One region of the Rossellomorea sp. YZS02 genome, then DNA from elsewhere that is predicted to be linked to it. Evidence: riboswitches for the same ligand, from Rfam matches in the RefSeq annotation. Region 1 holds a riboswitch; each other region holds the start of a gene.

Region 1 (7,208 bases):
ACGAGTCCCAAGATGGTGCTTCCCGTAAATCCTAATACCAGGTATCCGATTGCGGCTACTACCGCACCAATAATCGCATATGGAAGCTGCGTGATGACGTGATCGATATGGTTGCTTCCTGCACCTGTAGAGGAAAGGATCGTCGTGTCTGAGATCGGTGAACAGTGGTCACCCAGAACAGATCCCGCAAGCACCGCTGCCATGGCAGGAAGTAAGATCGTTACATCTGACGCTGCAGCAATTTCTCCGGCGATCGGCAGGAGAATTCCGAACGATCCCCAGGATGTTCCCGTTGAGAAGGCCATGATTCCGGCAACAAGGAATAAAATGACCGGAAGTGCCTGCATCGGTAAGTTAGATTGCTCTACCAGACCGGCAAGATACGTTCCTGTTTGCAATTGGTCGATAAGCGTGACGATGGTCCAGGCAAAGATCAGGATGTAAACAGCCGGAAGCATGGACTTGATTCCTTCCAGTACAGCCGTTCCTAGAGCACTTCCTTCAATTCCTTTTAGGCTTACTTGGCGAAGGAAGAAGATCAGGGCAACCACAAGTCCGAATAATCCACCGTATAGTAACGATTTGGTAACATCCGTATTTTCAAAAATAGGCAGTAGATCAAAGGATCCCACCGCTTGATAACCAGTCCATAGCATCATGGAAACTGTACCGATGACAAGAGCCACAATCGGCCAGACAAGATCGCCCACAGATCCTTTTGAGCTGACTGGAAGATCGTTTTTCAATTCACCGGGAATTTCTTTGCCGGGATCATAAAGATCTCCGGTTTCAATGGCACGTACTTCATGCTCTTTCATTTTACCGAAATCAAGACCCTTATAGGCAACCATTACAACAAGTAAGACTGCTGCCCATACGTAAAGGTTCATCGGGATCATTTGAATGAAAGCTGAAAATGCCGTATATTCCGTGATACTGTGAGCAGTAAGAATCGAACCGATGATCCCGATAATATAAGCTCCCCAGCTGGAAATAGGTGAAACAACACAGATCGGAGCCGAAGTTGAATCAATGATATAAGCTAATTTTGCTCGTGAAATTCTGTGACGATCGGTGATGGGCCTTGAAACCTGACCGACAGCAAGGGCATTGAAATAGTCGTCAATAAAAATGATGATACCTAATACCGCAGCCAGAAGCTGTGCACCCTGCCTTGTCTTCACTCGTTTCATCGCCCATTCACCGAACGCGCGGCTTCCGCCTGAGATATTCACAAATGCCGTGATAACACCGAGAATGAGTAAGAAGAAAATGATGTAGACATTCCAGGTATTCAGTCCGCCATCTGCGACAAAGATACCCTTAAAGGCGTCCCATATAAAGCTGAATGTTTTGGGTATTGATAAATCCGCCAACAGAAAGGCAGATGCGACAATCCCTACTCCCAATGAAAGCAGGACCCGTCTTGTGAGTATAACCATAAGAATGGCTAAAAGGGGTGGTAATAATGAGTAAATCGTGTTTTCCATAGTGTCCTCCTCCTATTTGATAGGGGGGAACCATCGTAGCATGACAGAGGATAATAAAAAAAGGCAACGATAGAGAAACTATCATTACCTTTGTTAGTAACGTAAGTGCTCCATCACGATCTGTAGCTCCCCATTATAGAGATTTCCCTATAATGACAGTGTTATCCTTCTTCAAGACAACCCCAGCAAATATCCCTTTGACAAGCATATTTACTTCGGCAAAGATTCCCTTTCATCTGTTTTCTTCGTTGTCATCCTCGAACAGATTACTCTTGAACCCTGCGCCTCTACCCCATCGGACTGATGATGTGGTGTGTTATAAAATTTTCTTTATTAATATAACAAACTATCATTCTTTTGACAACTTTTTTTCCGTACTAATTTGTGGGAATTTCAATGGATGGTCCGGAATCTCCTCCACCATTGTTATAAAATTGCGGTACATCCAGATGAACCGTTCCCATGGCAACCAGGATATCCTGCTTAATCGTTTCGGTTTTCGTTGCAAATGGGATGATGATCTGTACATTTACTTCAAGCTCCACAAATACTTTCACTACTGCGTTATTGATGCCAAACTGCTCTACCGTCGTTTTCACATCGGAACGCACGTCACCGATGGAATGAAAGCGAATGGGTATCTTCGGCCCCAGGTTTCCGAGTAAAACGTTGTTCGTAGCCTGACCTAGAGGGACGGAATACGTAATGCCCTTCGATGCTTTCGACTTCCCTTCATCAATTTCCACTTCAGTGAGGAACTCCAGATTTTCAATATTCCCTGCCTCAGCTTCCTGAAGATTCTGTTGGACCAGATTCGTGATTTCTGCCTGGACCCTGTTGATGGTCTGCGTATTGTATTTAAACGAAACGATATCGCCTTCCTGGTTCTTCACTTCTTCAGTTATATCCGAAATATCCAGTACATCGGCAATCTTCTTATTGATCGCTTTATTAATCACCAGGGTACCAATCCTGCTGGTCTGTGTCTCGGCATAAGCAAGAAGGGTCGGTTTCAACCCTTTGTTAATGATCCATAATCCAAATCCAGTTGAGATCATAAAAAACAAAAATGTAATGATCATCACATGTCGAAAAGGCAGTGGACCTCCTCTTCGGGGTTTGTAGGTTTTGAACTTTGACAAAAAAATCCCCCCTTACAAGCTATTTGTATGCTTGGTAAGGAGAGATTAACGCAAAAATTTATGTAATCTTCAGAGATTGCGGTTCATAATCGGGGTCAAAGCCTGTAATGACCTTATCCAGTTCCTTGCTTAAATCCAAAGGATAAGGAGAATTCAGTTCCTCGCCGCCCTCTTCGATGATACGGATCACTGGTCTGTCCGTCACCCCTTTATTTTGATCGGTGACGATCCCTTTCCTCCCATCATTTAGCTCGACGATCATTCCAGTAGGATAGATGGCCACCGATGAACGGAAGGCTTCGATCACCTGGGAATCAAACAGAGATCCAGAACCCGCATACAAGACCTCCAATGCCTGATGAGGAAGCATGGCTTTTCTATAAACTCGATTCGAAGTCATGGCGTCAAATACATCGGCCACAGCGATGATCTTTGCAAAAGGATGAATGTCTTCTCCCTTGATCCCCCGTGGATAACCGGAGCCATCGAGCCTCTCATGGTGCTGGTACGCACAATGGGCGATGATCAGGGATACAGAATGAAGCTGTCTCAGAATGTCAAAGCCATGCTCCGAATGTTTCTTGATTTCACAGAATTCGTCTTCTGTGAGTTTACCCGGCTTGAGAAGGATCTCTTCAGGAACCAGCATCTTGCCGATGTCATGAAGGATCGCCCCCACTCCAAGCTGCTCCAGCTGCTTCTGGGACAGCTTGAGTTCAAGCCCGATGGAAAGCGTATATAACGTTACATTGAATGAATGATGAAAAATATAGGAGTCATATGTAAACACATCTGTCAAAATGGTGAGAAGATCATGGTTCGCCTTGACCTCTGACAGGACGACATCTATCACCTGTTTCAACTGCTTGGCACTATTCTCAATCATGAATAACCCTGGCTGCTCTTTAGAGGTACTTATTTGATTGAAGGCCGTCTCAATATTTTGGATCGCCTGCTGCCGCACTTTACTCGAAACGGACCCCTTTACATGGATTCCACTGGAAAGAGAGTCTTCAATATAGACATACTGAATACTAAGCTCCTTCAACCTGTAAATCATGCGTTCTGTAATAGGAACGTTATCATGAATCAAAGCTTGACCTCTCATATTATATACCGTTGTAGCTAGAACCATGCCGGGTTTTAAAGCCCGAGTTGATATAAGCCTCATAGAATTCTCCTATGTAATTCTTTCATTTTTCGACAAAATTTCCTAGTATCTCCATTATAAAGGATAAAAATGATCTTGCAAGGTGTATTTGGTTAAATATTCATGAAAGAATATTGAAGAAATAAGGGGGATTAGATGGGGTTTTTTGGATGTGAAGCGGGTTAGATACGGGACTCAATTTCCTTTTTTTGTTAAAATACGCAATTGCGGGTGACTTTGACGCAATAATTAAAATAATGACGCAATTACGGTCGGTTTTGACGCAATAAATCATATAATGACGCAATCACGGTCGATTTTGACGCAATTATCCTTATACCAGCAATGTGAAAATGTGATAAATCCCTTTCTACATGCGGGATCCACCTACCAATAGCTCAAATTCCCCCTTAATGATTCTCTTTCTCCCATAACAAAGACCAGTTACTCTGTTATGAGCACTGGTCATTCTCAACTTTTATATCATCTTTAACAGCGCATCCCTGCCAGCCATCCCTGTATGGATACCGAGATTCGCAGCTTCGTAGGTGATGGACTCCAGTGGCGCATCCAGTAGCTGATCAATGGTTTTCACACCGACCGCTCTTCCGGCGATGATCCCCCTGTCCTTTAACTTCTCATTCAGCAGCGCAACATCAAGTGCCCCACACATGATATATCCTTTTTCACTCGTCACGACGAGGAGATTGGTTTTCGGAAGTTCAACAGATATGGCTGTAAAGGTATGTCCTCCAATGGTAATTGGAGATACATTCATCATATTTCATCGCTCCCTTCACTCATATGTATGTTATGAATGAAGAAACGGTGACCTATTTACTGCTTTAATTTCCATTCCAAAACGTCCCGTAAAAACTCCGGCATAAAGTACTTTTTCTCAAGCCTTTGAAGGTCTGGAAAGAAGTGACCGAAAGTGAACATATCAGGAAGCGCCAGTTTGTACATTTTTGAAGGCTCGATCGGGGAGTCTCCAATCAGGATATCATGGTTACTGAAATGAATATTGTAATATACAAATCTACCCATCACTTTCCCCCTGAACCCAAGGCCCTTCACTTCAAGATTCGGCCAATCCTCATTGAGAGTCTGCTTAATGATTTCCTTCAGCTCAGCTCCCTTCATCCAGATCATACATGGGTTGATGGGATGGGGAAGGATGCTATGCAAATCCTGCTTTGTCACTGCTCCCTCATGAAGACCATCCATAAGAAGACCTGAATTCAAGAATCCGCAATCAGCACTACACCATTCCACAAGTGCTGCACAAAGCCTGTCAGGAAGGAGGGATGGCTGAAACCAATCGACTGGGAGAGGTGCTTTCAGCCGGGTAATCTCTTGCTCTAATAATTTTTCCCCCTTGCGAATCCAATCAAGAATCTCCTCTTCTTCCCCCTCAACTGAAGGAAGTTCATGCTGTTCATATAACACTGCCTTTTTTTCTACGATTTGCTTTGTAGCCGTATCCACTTCAATGGTCACATGACCGACGTAGTGACCATATTTCCCTCCGGCACCCAGCATGGTCCCTTTCACCATTTTGCCCACAGGTAATACATGGTGGGTATGTGCACCGAGAATGACGTCTATTTCAGGGAATTGCTCCCCAATCATCTCGTCATCCTTGATTCCTAAGTGCGAAAGCAGAATGATCATATCCACTTTGGGATGAAGCTCGTCAACCAATCTCTTTAATTCATCTATTGGTGAAGTGATATTCCAGCCGAGCGCTTCGTAAAAAGGCTTGAAATAGGCCGTTAATCCAATGACACCAATCTTCCCTCCTCTACCCGTCTGATAAATCCGGTGAGTATCTATCCAGTCGGGACGCCCGGATGACTGATCCAGCAGGTTCCCGACAATCACATCAAATTCGGCATCTTTATAGAGATTGTTTAAATCATCATAATCAAGGGTGATCCCTTCGTTATTGCCGATTGTGACGGCATCGTACCCCGCTTCATTTAATAACTCTACATTCCCTAGTCCCAACGTCGCTTCACTCAAAGGGTGCCATCGGTCAACGTGATCTCCGATATCGAATACATACACAGAGTCCCCGTCCATCACATGCTGCTGTTTTCGCTGTTTGAGGAAATCTCTGATCCTGGGCCAATGTTCAAAGTGACTGTGAAGATCGTTCGTATGATAAATATGAATGGTTTCTCTCATAAGTCGTTCACTCCTATAGGAGGTATATTATCCTGTCATTCCTTGATAAATCAACCGAATTCCAATTAATATCAAAATAATTCTCAATACACTAACCAATACTTTGGATTCGAGCTTCGTGTTGATATACGCCCCGATCTTTGCGCCGATCCAGGCTCCCGGGATGAGAGCGAGTGCATAGAGCCATTTAACATTCCCGAACAGGACATGTGTGCCAGAACTTACAATTGCCGACAGAAAAATCATGAACATGGACGTTGCCACGGCCACATGAGGTGGGAATAAGAAGATCAGGATCATGGCAGGGACCATCAATGAGCCCCCTCCAATGCCGAATAATCCGGATGTGAAGCCGACGACAAAGGCAATGGCCGCACCCAGGACAGGAGGATATCCGTAGCGAAATGTCTCTCCGCTTGGATCGGTGAATTCCCGTTGGAAGGATGCATTCCTGAATTTTTCAATGGGCTTTAATTTATTCCGCACCATCAGAATCACGGCTATCAATATCATGAAAATTCCGAAGTAAAGATTAAAGCTCTCCATATTCAAGCCTTTGTTCACCCACGCACCGACTATGGAACCAGGTCCGCTCCCGGCAAAGAAAATCAAGCCGCTTTTATAATCGACGGTTTTATGCTTCAAGTAAGCAAGGGTGGATGATAATCCCGTAAAAATCATAATAACCAAAGAAGTACCTACAGCCGTTTGAGGGTTCATGCCATCTATCAAGGTTGTATATGTACCAAAGTATATCAAGGCAGGTACAACGATCACACCACCGCCGAGTCCGACGAGGGAACCGATCGCCCCTGCTAAAAGTCCAATGGATAGAAGAACAATCCATTCCATCTATCTTTCATCTCCTGTCATTAGAAAAGATCCAGCTGCTTCGGTGCAAGCCCGTCATACTCGATGCCCAGCAATTCAATCAGTTCTTTCGCATTTGCTGCGGCGTCTCCTCCAGAATTATTGTTAAATAAAATATATAAATCTTTCGAGTTTTCATGTAAGCGATGAATGTGAGGAATCCACTCTTCCAGTTCGGCACGATTGTAGCGATAAAGATAGCGAACCTCACGCCAGTCTTCCCCATTCGGTTTATTCCATCCATACAGATTCCTGCCGTGAAACCGAATGAGCGTAGCCTCTTTATGGGTGGCTTCGAGCACCCGAGGTACAGACCCCTCTCCTGCCTGTGGTTCATCGCAAATACTGTGGATCCAGCCTTCATTT
Region 2 (7,208 bases), on a different contig from region 1:
TTCAAGGGTGAATGAAGGAAGCAAAGTAATCAGTGCCAATGACGCACTGACCCTTGAGCCCATGTTCACTTCCTCTGGATATAGCTCATTAGAAACACATCGTGCGTTTTTGAAGCCTGAAAGTGAATACTGTGCCGATGCACATCAGCCTGGTGTGATTGAGTTTGTCACGGTCATGGAAGGGAGTGTTTGTGTGAAGGTGCAGGAGGAACGATTCGAGCTTGGTCAATACGATTCGATTAAGTTCCATAGTGATAAGGAACACAGTTATATCAATAAAGGTGATACGGAAGCGGTGCTCCATTTTGTGATGATCTATACAGGACGGGTAGATTGAAGCTTATCGATTGGCGATAAGCTTCTTTTTTAGAGGAAGATGATGAATATTTTAGAGGAAGATGATGAATATTGTTTTTACATGTTTTATTTTAGTAGCATTTGGTACCAGGATTCCTTGCACTTTTAAGGAATTGCGTCATTTTTCATGGGTGATTGCGTCATTTTTCAAATAATTGCGTCATTTATGCCTGGGATTGCGTCATTTTAACGATAATCGCGTCATTTTCCCCCTTGATTGCGTCTCTTTGAAAAAAATGTAATTTCCTCATACGGCCACCCCACTCCAAAAATTCTCTTGAAACTTTTCCCACCCCACCCGACTCTAATGAATGACAGGAGGTTAACCAATGGATGTAAAACTCGTGAAAAAAGCCATCAAAGGGAATGAACAAGCATTCGAAAAGCTGATCCACGCAGAAAGCGAGAAGCTTTACCGGACGGCATTCCTATATGTAAGAAATAAAGAGGATGCACTCGATGTGGTGCAGGAGACGGTTTGTAAAGCCTTCACTTCCATATCCCGGTTGAAGAATCCGGAGTACTTCAGCACCTGGCTCATCAAGATTCTGATTCATACAGCGTACGCCACGCTGAAGAAGAAAAAGAGAATCGTCCTTACGGGTGATGAATTTCTCGACAGTGCCATCACTTCAGCTGAAGAATCGGATATAGAAGGCCGGATCGATCTGGTTACAGCAGTGGCGTCCTTGAACAATCACTACCAAACCGTCATTATCTTATTCTATTTCCAGGGGCAGTCCATTAAGACCATTTCGGAAACAATGGGTACGCCGGAGGGCACGGTAAAGACGTACCTTCGCCGGGCAAAATTAGAGCTGAAAAAACTGTTGGAAGGAGTGAATCAGGTTGGACAGAAAATGGTTTGAGGAAGAATTGGATAAGATCGAAGTGCCGAAAGACGACCTGTACAGGTCCATTTCTACAGGTATTCAAAAAGGCAGGAAGCATAAGGTACGTAGAAAAAGGCTCAAGGTGAGTGCCGGCATGACCACAGCTGCTGCCTCTATGATTCTCGTCTCTGGATTTCTCTTCTCCCCGGTGAATAATGCATTAGCCAAGCTTCCGGTACTTGGTGGGATCTATGAAAAAGTCGGATCCGGAGTCGGGAAAGAACTTTATTCAAGTGATAAAGTCACCGAGGTCAACCAGGCAGCCACTTCCAATGGTGTTGATATCACGATCACAAGCACCTATTACGATGGGAACGTTATTGGGGTCACGTTTAAGGCGAAGGGAGATGACCTTTCCATCGAACATATGGATGAAGGCAATCGTCCCGTGAGTGGTTACAGCTATCATCTTTTTGATGGGAAAGATCAGAATCAATGGGGTGCAGGAAGCTCGGGTCTGAAAAAAGAGGGAGAAGAATTCATAGGTTCCATCGAATTTTATAAGGATGGAAAAGAACTGCCGGAGGACTTCACCCTTCCATTGACGTTCACCCATATGGCCGATGTGAACGGCACATGGTCCTTTGATGTACCAGTGAAGAGGATTCCTTCCGAAACCATTCAAACAGATGCAAGGACAGTATCACCGGATGGGGAATTTGAGCTGCAGATGACTTCTGTTACGAAAGGAAAAGCGACGACGATACTGGAATATACGTATACGGTAGAGTCCGAGAAGGATAGCTTAGATCTGATCGTGTTTGATGACCTTGGGAACAGGTTGTCGAAGTCGAGTGCGGAGGTACTTCAAACCAAAGAAGTCCATGGGAAAGTAGAAAAGACGGTAAGGGAGCTCTTTACGAGTAAACTCAATGATAAGGCCCATTCGCTGAAAGTACAGGCAGACATGAAGCGAGTGGATGATGATGCCCTCCACTCATTGAAATCAACCATTCCATTTCACATAAAGAGTCCACGTTTCGGTTATCAAATCACAGTAGAAGATATCCAAAACACTAAGGGGAAGGTGACAGTCAATTTCACCATAGACGATATCAAAGAAAAACAATTTCGATATGACATTCTAGAGAATATTGCTCAATTCGTTCAGATGATACCATCTAGCGATATTCACAGAGATGACAAAGATGAACTAGACTATAATAAGATGTTGAATCATATGATCAGAAGTACTGAAACGAAAACAATTGATAAGGCTGCTCTCCGTTATCAAATCACTTTTGACTTACATAAGGATGCCGATCTGGATGACTATTCATTAATCGTTCCATTCGAAAGCTTAAGCCGAAACGATAAGCCGATTGAAATGGCGCCCTTCGAAATTAAATTGAAGTAAACTGAATCCCTGGATACAATTCCAGGGAGTTTCTACTAAAACCAATTGACAACCATTTCAACAGAATGATATAGTTATGCCAATCAAATAAACAGTCACTCTCTGATAATAGAGGCGCGAGTATGAAGAGTACCTTCTTTGAGAATATTGGATTCCGGGATAAGTAGGGAAAGGCAGATCGCCGAAGCAGAAAATAGCCAATTCTATTTTTTGTTGGGCCAGCATTGAAGAAATGTTGGACTGTCACAATGCAAAGGTTGTGGAGCACTATTGAAGAGATGTTAATACAGAGTCTTCATCATGTTTCCGTTAACTTTGGTGAAAAACCGTATGAGCATCTGCTTCATACGGTTTTTTTGTGTTTTTTTAGAGAGTCTAAAGGAGTAAAGGATATGAGTACAGTTGATGTGAATGTTCAAGGTGATTTAACCATCGGTGGGATGGGTACAGGTGAGCTGGTCGAAAGATACGGCACGCCGTTGATGGTGTACGATGAAGGGATGATCCGCGGGAATGCCAAGTTGTTTCGGGATGCGTTCAATGAAAGTGGTATGAAATATCAAGTTGCCTATGCGAGTAAAGCGTTCCTTTGTAAAGAGATGGTGCGACTTGCAGCACAGGAAAATCTTTCACTGGACGTCGTGTCTGGCGGGGAATTGTATACGGCCCTTGAGGCGGGATTCCCTGCTGACCGGATTCATTTCCATGGGAACAACAAATCCGAAGAAGAGCTCCTTATGGCTCTTGAAGCGGAAATCGGCTGCTTTGTTGTCGACAGTTTCCTTGAGCTTGAATTGCTGCATGACCTTGCAAAAGAGCGTGAACAGCAGGTTCAAATCCTGATCAGGGTCACCCCAGGAGTGGAAGCCCATACCCATGAGTACATCACAACAGGACAGGAAGATTCGAAATTCGGATTCAGCATTTCGAATGGACAGGCAAGTACAGCGATTCAACTAGCCATGAGAAAACCGTACTTCACCTTACTTGGGCTTCACTCTCATATCGGATCCCAAATTTTCGAACAGGATGGATTCGATCAGGCGATTAAGGTACTTGCTGATTTCATGCAGCGGATGCGCATCGAATTCGATATGACGATGCCGGTGTTGAATATTGGTGGAGGGTTTGGTGTCCGCTATACGGAAGAAGATCGCCCACTGCCGATTCCGACGTATGTAAAGGGCATTACGGATAGTGTGAAAACGTACTTTTCGAAGAATGAATATCCACTTCCGGAAGTTTGGGTGGAGCCGGGCCGAAGCATAGTGGCTGAGGCAGGTACGACGTTGTACAAAGTGGGATCAAAGAAAATCATTCCAGACGTGCGGACATATGTGGCGATTGACGGAGGGATGACGGACAATATCAGACCTGCACTGTATCAGGCAAAGTATCATGCGATGCTAGCCAACCGTCCTAATGAGGAATGCACGGAGCTTGTGAGCATTGCCGGGAAGTGCTGCGAGTCAGGGGACATGCTGATCTGGGATTTGATGCTCCCACCGACGAATTACGGGGATATTCTGGCAGTGTTCAGTACTGGTGCTTATGGGTATTCCATGGCGAGTAATTATAACCGGATCCCAAGGCCGGCTGTCGTGTTTGTGAAAGACGGTGAATCCCGTGTCGTGATCGAGCGGGAGACATACGCGGATCTTGTACGGAAAGACCGATAGGCAATGGAGAGTGGAATCCTTAGGGTTCCACTTTTTTATATGGGATTTTATGGTTTATTATGGTAATCTGGTAGAAATATGTTTTCTATTTCTTGGGAGGATCAATCTATGTATCTCGAATCTATCGGTTCAATGGTGTTGAAATTTCTCTTCGTTCTGGTCGGCATCATCCTGTTGACCGGCCTCATCGGGCTGTTCAATGAGGGAGTGGATCTTAGCTTGAAGCAATATCTGATGAACCTTAAGGATATTACAAGCTCTCTGCTTCATTCAAATGCAATGACGATCACCAATGAAGTGAACAACTCGTATCCGATGTTCCCTGCTTTCTGGGAACCATATTTCTATTCAGTTTCCATCTTCATCTCTGCTATTCTACTATCTGTTGTCATGGGTATCCTCCTTGCATACCTCACACATTTACTGCCGAGTGCCTGGTCGAAGTTCATCACCCGGGCCACCAACCTGCTGGAGTCCACACCCGATATCTTCATTTTGATCGTCATTCAATACAGCGTCATTTTGGTGTTGAAAGAGACGGGGATTTTATTGTTTCCCATCGTCGGATCACAGGAGAAGGTGTATCTGATCCCTGTCCTGACATTGTCCATCTTACCGACGATCATGTTGTTCAGAATTACCTATCTGCTGGTGAACGATGAGTACGGCAAGCCCTATGTAGATCTGATCAGAGGAAAGGGAATGTCCAGGCATTTCATTTTCTTTGTCCATATCCTGCGGAATATCACGTTCAGTTTATTGAATCACTCCAAGTCCATCATTCTCTTTCTCTTGTCATCTCTTATCGTATTTGAGAGATTGTTCAATATCTATGGGATCACTCATTTTATCCTGTCATTTTCCCAAATGGATGTGATTTGTTTTAGTCTGATTATGTTCTATGTGCCGGTATTCCTGCTGCTCATCCTGATCCGGCTAATCATTGTTAAAAAAACCGGACAAAGGGTGGTCATATGATGCTGAAGAAATTAATGAAAAATCCGGCCTTTTTAACAGGTTTTCTTTTTCTGTTTGGTATGTTTGCTGTAAGTTTGATTTATTACGTGGTATGGGGAAATGAAGTGCCAAAACTCGACCTTTTGAAAAATGAAGAGGGGGATTTTCTTAGCCCTCCATACTCCCCGTTAGAGTATCCCCCGCTTGGGACGGATAATTTTAACCGGAATGTCCTTCTCCTTATCATCGTTGGTGCGAAATATACGATAGGCGCGGCTCTTGTCATCATGTTATGCAGAGTGCTGCCTTCGGTTGTCCTTGGACTGGTGGTTCATTTTTATTTCAAGCCGTTCAGGAAAATCATCGATAACATAGTGGATGCCGCCAATTATTTTCCTCCCACTTTACTATCGTTCTTATTATTGAATTGGATGCTGCTTGAGGGGCCTTTATACAATCCCGATCATTTCCCCTATGACTTTTCAGATAAAACGATTTTTTACCTGGTCATTCTCATCGGCATCTCGATCCCGAGTTTGACCCTGTTATTTTCAAACGAATATGACAAGATCATGAAAGAAGAATTCATCGATAGCTCCAAAGTGTTGGGGGCTACAAAGCGCCATTATATTCTGAATCATATCAGGCCTTTCATTCTGCCCCAGATCCTTCTTGTATCGATCCGTGAATTCATGATTATCATGTTGTTGATTGCGCATCTTGGGGTGTTGAAGATTTTTATCGGTGGTGCTGTGATTGATGAGGACATTTTTCAAAACGCGGTGCTTGTGTCACTTTCTTACGAATGGTCGGGCCTTCTTGGAGGGTGGTGGCAATATCTGTGGACCACCTATCCGTGGATCTCCTTCATTCCAGTAGTGTTCTTCACGTTGACGATTCTGTCTGCGAAGCTGATGCTGATCGGTGCGACACGTGTCCTGGAATCGGTGGGGCAGGATAAGCGGGAGACTCATAAAGATGAGGTTCATACTTTTGAAGGAAAAGAATCATTTGATTTCGTGCATAGGGCTTGATGATAGGGTAAAGAAGCTGCTTCGGAGTATCCGGGGCAGCTTTTTTGGATGGAGGTATAACGTTTGATTATACCTCCATTCCTTTTTGGTCATATGCAGGAACGGCATCGCCCCTTACACTTTACTTATGAAAAATTTGTTTCAGGACGTCCAGAGTATGCTGGTCCCGGGTGAATAAATACATTTCCCTTTTCAAGGGGGTGTTTTGCAGGGGGATGAATACGACCCCTTTGTAATCGACTTTCTTGACCATGATGGACGGAAGGTAGGATACACCCTGGTTCTGTGCGACATACCCGATGAGTGCATGGTAAGGAAGTTCTTTGATAACAGGAGGAGTGACTCCATGCTGCGTCATCAGTGCCCTTATTTTCTTACTGAGAGGGGTCGTGGCATCAGGCAGTAATTGTGTATAAGGGAAACAGTCCTGTATCTCAATGGTTTCACGTATGGCAAGCCGATGGGTGACGGGTACGGCCGCATAGAATTCATCACTGAATAAATGGCTGCTGAAGCATCCTTTTTGATTAGGGTGGTCCTGGATGATGGCCGCATCAATATCACCTTTTTCTAATAAAGGAAGAAGGTCGATTGTGTCATCCCGTATCATTGTCAAATGAATTTGAAAGGGATCGATCCCTTCAATATAGTCCGGAAAGAAATAAGAAGCCAGCAAGGGGTCACTTCCCATGCGGATTACGCTATTCGTGGTGTATTTCTCCATTACCAGGTGCAGCTGACTAAGGATTGGTTCAAGCTCCTCTTGCAGATCTTTGCCCTTATTGGTCAGGGTCATTCCACTGGCCGAGCGGATGAAAAGGGGAAAGCCCATCGTGTCTTCGAGCTTCTTCATTTGTTTACTCAATGCTGGTTGGGATATGAAAAGGGATTGGGCAGCCCTTGATAGGCTTTTCTCCCTGGCTACCGCCAT
Region 3 (7,208 bases), on a different contig from region 1:
TGAAGCATGTTCCACAATTGACGCGTGAATGTCGCTCCCTGGTTGCTCCACTTGGCTGTATCATTGATATTGATATTTTGGTAACGTTCCATCAATTCCTGGATCTTTTCATCCGTTTGTTTCAGCTTGTCGTTATGACGTACAACCGTAACATTATCCGTCATCCATTCGCCAAGCTCTTTATGAATGACATACGCATTTTCCGTACCATTCAGGGACATGATGTTGTTCCATTTTTCTTCTTCCTGTTTTACATAGCGGTCGAATACAGATGAAGGAACGGATTCAACCGTTTTCTCAAGACCTTCAATATATTTAATCGCATTAGGTCCGGCAACCATACCACCGTAGATAGCGGATAGTAATGAGTTTGCTCCCAAACGGTTTCCACCGTGCTGAGAATAATCACACTCACCAGCTGCGAATAATCCAGGAATATTGGTCATCTGGTCATAATCGACCCATAGTCCACCCATTGAATAATGAACTGCAGGGAAGATCTTCATTGGTACTTTGCGAGGATCGTCACCCATGAATTTCTCATAGATTTCAATGATTCCGCCAAGCTTGATATCAAGCTCTTTTGAATCCTTATGGGATAGATCCAGGTAAACCATGTTTTCACCATTGATTCCAAGCTTCTGGTTTACGCACACATCGAAGATCTCACGTGTGGCGATATCACGCGGTACAAGGTTCCCGTATGCAGGATACTTCTCTTCAAGGAAGTACCAAGGCTTACCATCTTTGTACGTCCAGACACGTCCACCTTCACCACGAGCGGATTCACTCATGAGGCGAAGCTTATCATCCCCGGGAATCGCTGTCGGGTGAATCTGGATGAACTCACCATTTGCATAGTAAGCACCTTGTTGATACACGATCGAAGCGGCTGAACCTGTGTTGATGACAGAGTTTGTAGATTTCCCGAAAATAATTCCCGGTCCGCCTGATGCCATAATAACGGCATCCGCTGCAAAGGATTTGATTTCCATTGTTTGAAGGTTTTGAGCGACGATTCCTCGTGCTACTCCTTCGTCATCAATGACGACTCCAAGGAATTCCCAACCTTCGAACTTGCTTACTAAACCTGCCACTTCATGACGGCGTACCTGCTCGTCCAAAGCGTATAATAATTGCTGACCAGTCGTAGCACCGGCGAAAGCGGTTCTATGATGCTGTGTTCCACCGAAACGACGGAAATCCAGTAATCCTTCCGGTGTACGATTAAACATAACTCCCATGCGATCGAGTAAATGAATAATCCCTGGCGCTGCTTCAGTCATTGCTTTAACAGGCGGTTGATTCGCTAAGAAATCCCCACCATATACCGTATCATCAAAATGTTCCCAAGGAGAGTCTCCTTCTCCCTTCGTATTAACGGCTCCGTTAATACCACCTTGTGCACAAACAGAGTGAGAACGCTTAACGGGTACCAGTGAGAATAAATCGACTTGCGTTCCTTTTTCTGCTGCTTTAATTGTGGCCATCAGGCCGGCTAGACCGCCACCGACAACGATGATTTTGCCTTTACTCATCGTGACTCACTCCTTTTTCTACCATACTTCGAGAGCACTTAGTTAATCTATCAGACTCGTATATATTTTCTGCTTATACGAAAGCAAAGATTGCACGCATACCGACAACCGATAACGCTACAAAAATTCCGATCGTAACATATGTAGCAATTAATTGAGAACGAGGTGTAACCGTAAGTCCCCAGCTAACGCAGAATGACCATAATCCATTTGCAAAGTGGAAAATCGTTGAAAGTACACCCAGCACATAAAATCCTAACATCAATGGATTAGATAAAATGTTTTCCATCATTTGAAAGTTCACTTCAGCACCAAACGCTGCCGCAACTCTTGTTTCCCAAATATGCCAAGTTACGAAAATGAATGTGATCACTCCGGATACACGTTGAAGTAAAAACATCCAGTTACGGAAATAACCAAACTTACTTGCATTATTCTTTGAAGTGAATGCAATGTAAATTCCGTAAATTGCATGGAAATACAATGGAAGGAAGATGATAAAGATTTCAAGGAAATAACGGAAAGGAAGACTTTCCATAAAGTGTGCCGCCTGATTGAATGATTCTTCCCCACCAGTGGCAAAATGGTTCACGACTAAATGTTGTGTTAAAAATAATCCAACTGGAATAACACCTAGCAATGAATGAAGCCTGCGATAATTAAATTCTCGATTTCCAGCCATGATTTACCCCCCTTAATGATAAAATATGAATTCGTTTTCTAATGAATCTCAAAACGTATTAGACGACGATACATATTTTATATTGTAACAATAATGTGACATGTTCATTTTACTCCCAAGGAGTGGAAGCGTCAAGAAAACGTATACATAATTTCGACAATACCGCAAAAATATTTTTAATAAATTGATAATGAAAAAGTCGAGGTTTTGTACAACTAAATGTTCGAAAATTCTAATAAATAGACAATAAATATTATATCACCAAAATATCCCAAGGTCATTTTTTCATGGTATGGGATGATAAATCACCTCTTCATGTATATAATAGTTTTATAGAAAGAGGGGATTTACTTGGAACAAAAAAAAGAAGAACTGCATGAACCATCCGTTCCAATCTTCGGATATGAAATGTTGCGCGACATATTGATTCCAGAAATTTTAGGGAAGCATACACCTGACATTCTTTACTGGGGTGGAAAACACCTTTCGCGGAAATTCCCCCTGCAGTCGACAGAGGAAATATCCTCTTTTTTCGATGAGGCAGGCTGGGGAACCCTTACACTTATGGAACAGAAAAAGAATGAAATGACTTTTGAACTAAAAGGTCCAGTGATCGAACGGCGCCTTTCATTGAAAACGGATGTGAATTTCAAACTGGAAACCGGCTTTATTGCAGAACAAATTCAACTGCAAAGAAAATGCGTGGCAGAAGCTGCTGACGAACTACATAAACGGAGTCATGCGGTCAAAGTGGTCGTACGATGGGACGACAAAGACCGGATTGAGTAGTCTGACTCCTAATAAAGGGTTGCCCAGTATGTTCTGGGCAACCCTTTTCTATATTGGTTCTACAACGTGATTTCTTCCATTTTCAGCGCATCGAGGTTAAAGGCAGTATGTAAGACACGCGCTGCCTTTTGCATATTCTCTCCATCTACCACTGTAGATACTTTGATTTCAGAGGTGCTGACCATCTTCACGACAATGTCTTCCTGTGCCAGTACTTCAAACATTTCCGCTGCAACGCCGGGGTTTGAAATCATGCCGGAACCGACGATCGATACCTTCGCAAGCCCGCTTTCATGCTCGACATGGGTGAAATTCAACTGTTCCTTATTTCGCTCAAGAACAGCAAGGGTTTCTTCAAGATCCTGTTCCTTGATGGAGAAGGATAGATTGGTTGTGTTCTGATCTGTCTGGGTCTGAATGATGATGTCTACGTTCAGATGATTCTTAGCTAGCGTAGTGAATACGGATGATAGTCCTGTTAAAGCATTTTGAAGTCCGAATACAGTGACCCGTGTAATTTCATTCTCAAACGCTACTCCTCTTACAATCAAGTTCTGTTCCATGCTTGCTTCCTCCTCAATATACGTTCCTTCCACTCGATCGATGCTTGACCTGACTTCTAACGGAATTTGATAATTCTTGGCAAACTCCACTGCCCTTGGATGCAGGACTCCCGCACCCAGATTCGCAAGTTCGAGCATTTCATCATAGGAAATCGACGGTAACTTTCTGGCTCCTTTTATATAACGTGGATCTGTCGTGTATACCCCGTCTACATCAGTATAAATATCACACCTTTCAGCTTTGAGGGCAGCCGCAATGGCAACCGCTGTAGTATCTGATCCTCCCCTGCCGAGAGTTGTGATTTCACCCGTTTCAGTCATACCCTGAAACCCGGCAACAATGACCACTTTTCCCTCTTGAAGGTGAGCCGACATCTTGTCGGTATGAATATTGGTAATCCTTGCATTGCTGTGAACAGACTCTGTCTCGATACCGGCTTGCCAACCAGTAAAGGAAATCGCATCATGTCCGGATTGGATGAGGGCCATCGTCAGTAGTGAAATGGTCACCTGTTCCCCGGTTGAGAGCAGCATATCCATTTCCCTTTTGCTCGGTTGAGATGTAATCTCCCTTGCAAGGCCAACGAGTGTGTCTGTTGTTTTCCCCATGGCAGAAACGACGACAACCACATCATTTCCTCTTTCTTTCTCTTCAATGATCCTTGACGCAACATTTTGAATTCTTTCCACAGATCCCACTGAAGTTCCACCGAATTTCTGAACAATAATACTCACGACTTCTCCCTCTTTCTGAGTGCATTTCGCTACTCTTTTTGATGATGAAGAGTACAATCACAATCATCCTAGACGTCCATAGACAGGAACTCCTGCGCTGATAATAAAAAAAGCAATGAGAATAATATCTCATTGCTTTATGAACATACAGCAGAACATACAAATAGGTTCATCGGCATTGTGAGATAGCTCTCCAAGATTGAATCATCTTGACAATCCTACATTTCTTAAACGCAGGACCAGCGGATATGATATGAGATCATAAACACTTCGGCGAATCTCCCCTTTCCAGGCATCTCACTGGAGCTCATACTCCTCTTTGCCTGTACTCTTGAAGTTCGCACCTCTATCACCACTTTTTAAAGTGATAATGTTATAAATTTTTGTTTATTATAGCATAGGGGAAAAATTGATTCAATGTTTAATTGAGTCAATTTTTCATTTTATTGTGTTTTTGTTAAGATGCTTTGGATGAGCATGCGGTGGTTGATTTCCGCTGCAGGTGCTCGCTTTCCGCGGGGCTGGCGGTGAGCCTCCTCGGCTGCGCCTGTGGGGTCTCACCTGTCCAGCGTTTCCCGCAGGAGTCGAGCACCTTCCGCTCCAATCAACTCTGCTTTTTCAATAGTTACTTCTAAACCAACCAATAACCCGTACTCTCATGTTATATAAACCTAATGATCAATATTTCCTATATCTAACACTTCCTACTTCAACTTCTCCACCAGTACCTTCGCAACGGCTTCAGGTATTCCGATCTCTATAAACTCCTCCACGGTTGCTTCTTTCATTTTCTTCATGGATCCGAAATGTTTAAGTAGCTGTTTCTTTCTTTTCGGGCCGATGCCGTCGATTTCGTCGAGGATGGATTGGAAGGCGCTTTTTCCTCTTAGTTGACGGTGGAAGGTGATGGCGAACCTATGAACTTCGTCCTGGATTCGTTGGAGAAGATAGAATTCCTGGCTCCGCTTTTCAAGGGGAACGATTTGTAACGGGTTCCCGTACAGCAGTTCCGATGTCTGATGCTTGTCATCTTTTGCGAGGCCGCCGATGGGGATATCGAGTCCCAATTCATTTTCGATGACGTCTCTCGCCGCTTCGATCTGTCCTTTTCCTCCATCGATGATGATAAGATCGGGTAAAGGAAGTCCGTCTTTCAATACCCTGGTATACCTTCTGCGCACAACTTCCCGCATGGAATCATAATCATCGGGACCTTTCACGGTTTTGATCTTATATTTACGATATTCTTTCTTTGCCGGTTTCCCGTCTAAAAAGACGATCATGGCAGAAACCGGATCCGAACCTTGGATATTGGAGTTATCAAAGGCTTCGATCCGGAATGGAGTGTAAATCCCCATATGCTCCCCAAGCCTTTCAATGGCTTTAATCGTCCGTTCTTCATCCCTTTCAATCAGGGCGAACTTCTCTCCCAGTGCCTGCTTCGCGTTTTTTTCGGCCAGCTTTACAAGTTCCTTTTTCTTTCCTCGTTTCGGCTGGGTCATCTTCACTTCCAGAAGATTTTCAGCGAGTTCGATATCGATTTCCTCGGGTAAGAAAATTTCCTTCGGCTTAAAATGATTGGACTTTGAATAGAACTGACCAAGGAACGTCAGGAATTCGTCCTCGGGCTCATTATAGAGAGGAAATAGTGAGACATCCCTCTCGATGAGCTTTCCTTGCCGGACGAAGAATACCTGCACACACATCCAGCCTTTATCAACGGAATATCCGAACACATCACGATCTGTGAAATCAGTCATCGTCATTTTTTGCTTTTCCATTGTGGCTTCAATGTGAAGGATCTGATCCCGGAATTCCTTTGCCCTTTCAAATTCCAGATTTTCTGATGCTTCATTCATCTTAACTGTCAGCTGATTCTTTATGTCTTTGTATCCCCCGTTCAAAAATCGGGCGATCTCATCAGTCATGTCACGGTACGTGTCTTTACTTACCTCTTTAATACAAGGGGCGAGACATTGGCCCATGTGATAGTAAAGGCAGGCCCGGTCAGGGAGGGTCGAGCATTTCCGTAAAGGATATAATCGGTCGAGAAGCTTTTTCGTTTCATTTGCGGCTCCGACATTGGGATAAGGTCCGAAATACTTTCCTTTCCCTCGCTGTACCTTCCTTGTGGTGATAAGCCTTGGGTGCCTTTCGTTCGTTAATTTGATGAACGGGTAGCTTTTATCGTCCTTTAGCATGACATTATATTTAGGGTCATATTTTTTGATTAAATTCATTTCAAGCACAAGGGCTTCAAGATCCGATGATGTCATGATGTATTCGAAGTCTTCGATTTCTCCTACCAGACGCTGGGTTTTCGCATCATGGGAACCGGTGAAATAAGAGCGGACACGGTTTTTCAATACTTTGGCTTTACCTACATAAATGATCGTCCCCTGCCTGTCCTTCATTAAATAACACCCCGGCTGATCAGGAAGCAGCGCTAATTTATTCGTGATATTCTGATTCATCATTCTTCCCCCTTCCTTGGTTTCTCCCATTTATACAGTGTAAGGTCATGATAAATCGGGTCGATGAGCTCACTTGAATGAAAATGCTTTTCTACTTTTATGAAGTCATCCACCGAAATCCCCTGGTGTTTAAAACCTTCCACCACTTTATCGGTCAGATAGATAGCCCGGTCAGGATAATATCCTGCATCGGTGGCAAACACCTCATAGGTTTGCACTTTTTTATGGATAAAAGGGACGTCAAGATATTCGAGTACCCTTGACTCTTCCCATGTATAAACAACAAGCGGCCGATCGGTTTCTTCCAAATAAGCGGCCATTTGATACACAACCGGAACTTCCGAAGTATGAGTATATAATAGCTTACCTGTATGGAAAACTTGAAGCAGAAGGAATAAGATCAGGAATAGAGAACCTTCCCTTGTCC

The links. A riboswitch is a leader RNA that binds a small molecule or an ion and turns the genes downstream of it on or off. The one in region 1 is predicted to bind lysine.
Region 2: it holds a riboswitch for lysine, as region 1 does, so the genes downstream of both, lysA (diaminopimelate decarboxylase) here and SLH55_RS11940 (Na+/H+ antiporter NhaC family protein) in region 1, are expected to answer to the same signal.
Region 3: it holds a riboswitch for lysine, as region 1 does, so the genes downstream of both, SLH55_RS01240 (aspartate kinase) here and SLH55_RS11940 (Na+/H+ antiporter NhaC family protein) in region 1, are expected to answer to the same signal.

The regions. Positions count from the first base shown of each region.
Region 1 covers NZ_JAXBLY010000011.1:5,455-12,662, forward strand. Annotated here, with positions in the region: gene SLH55_RS11940 (Na+/H+ antiporter NhaC family protein) at 1-1,490, opposite strand, end outside; lysine riboswitch at 1,606-1,788, opposite strand; gene yunB (sporulation protein YunB) at 1,868-2,632, opposite strand; gene SLH55_RS11950 (HD-GYP domain-containing protein) at 2,691-3,803, opposite strand; gene SLH55_RS11955 (YunC family protein) at 4,261-4,563, opposite strand; gene SLH55_RS11960 (bifunctional UDP-sugar hydrolase/5'-nucleotidase) at 4,620-5,972, opposite strand; gene SLH55_RS11965 (sulfite exporter TauE/SafE family protein) at 6,000-6,824, opposite strand; gene SLH55_RS11970 (DUF72 domain-containing protein) at 6,845-7,208, opposite strand, start outside.
Region 2 covers NZ_JAXBLY010000002.1:101,932-109,139, reverse strand. Annotated here, with positions in the region: gene SLH55_RS02755 (XRE family transcriptional regulator) at 1-337, shown strand, start outside; gene SLH55_RS02750 (sigma-70 family RNA polymerase sigma factor) at 687-1,226, shown strand; gene SLH55_RS02745 (DUF4179 domain-containing protein) at 1,207-2,607, shown strand; lysine riboswitch at 2,709-2,885, shown strand; gene lysA (diaminopimelate decarboxylase) at 3,000-4,286, shown strand; gene SLH55_RS02735 (ABC transporter permease subunit) at 4,395-5,264, shown strand; gene SLH55_RS02730 (ABC transporter permease subunit) at 5,264-6,277, shown strand; gene SLH55_RS02725 (LysR family transcriptional regulator) at 6,399-7,208, opposite strand, start outside.
Region 3 covers NZ_JAXBLY010000001.1:246,080-253,287, forward strand. Annotated here, with positions in the region: gene sdhA (succinate dehydrogenase flavoprotein subunit) at 1-1,538, opposite strand, end outside; gene SLH55_RS01230 (succinate dehydrogenase cytochrome b558 subunit) at 1,612-2,220, opposite strand; gene SLH55_RS01235 (YslB family protein) at 2,572-3,009, shown strand; gene SLH55_RS01240 (aspartate kinase) at 3,069-4,307, opposite strand; lysine riboswitch at 4,486-4,664, opposite strand; gene uvrC (excinuclease ABC subunit UvrC) at 5,012-6,781, opposite strand; gene SLH55_RS01250 (hypothetical protein) at 6,781-7,208, opposite strand, start outside.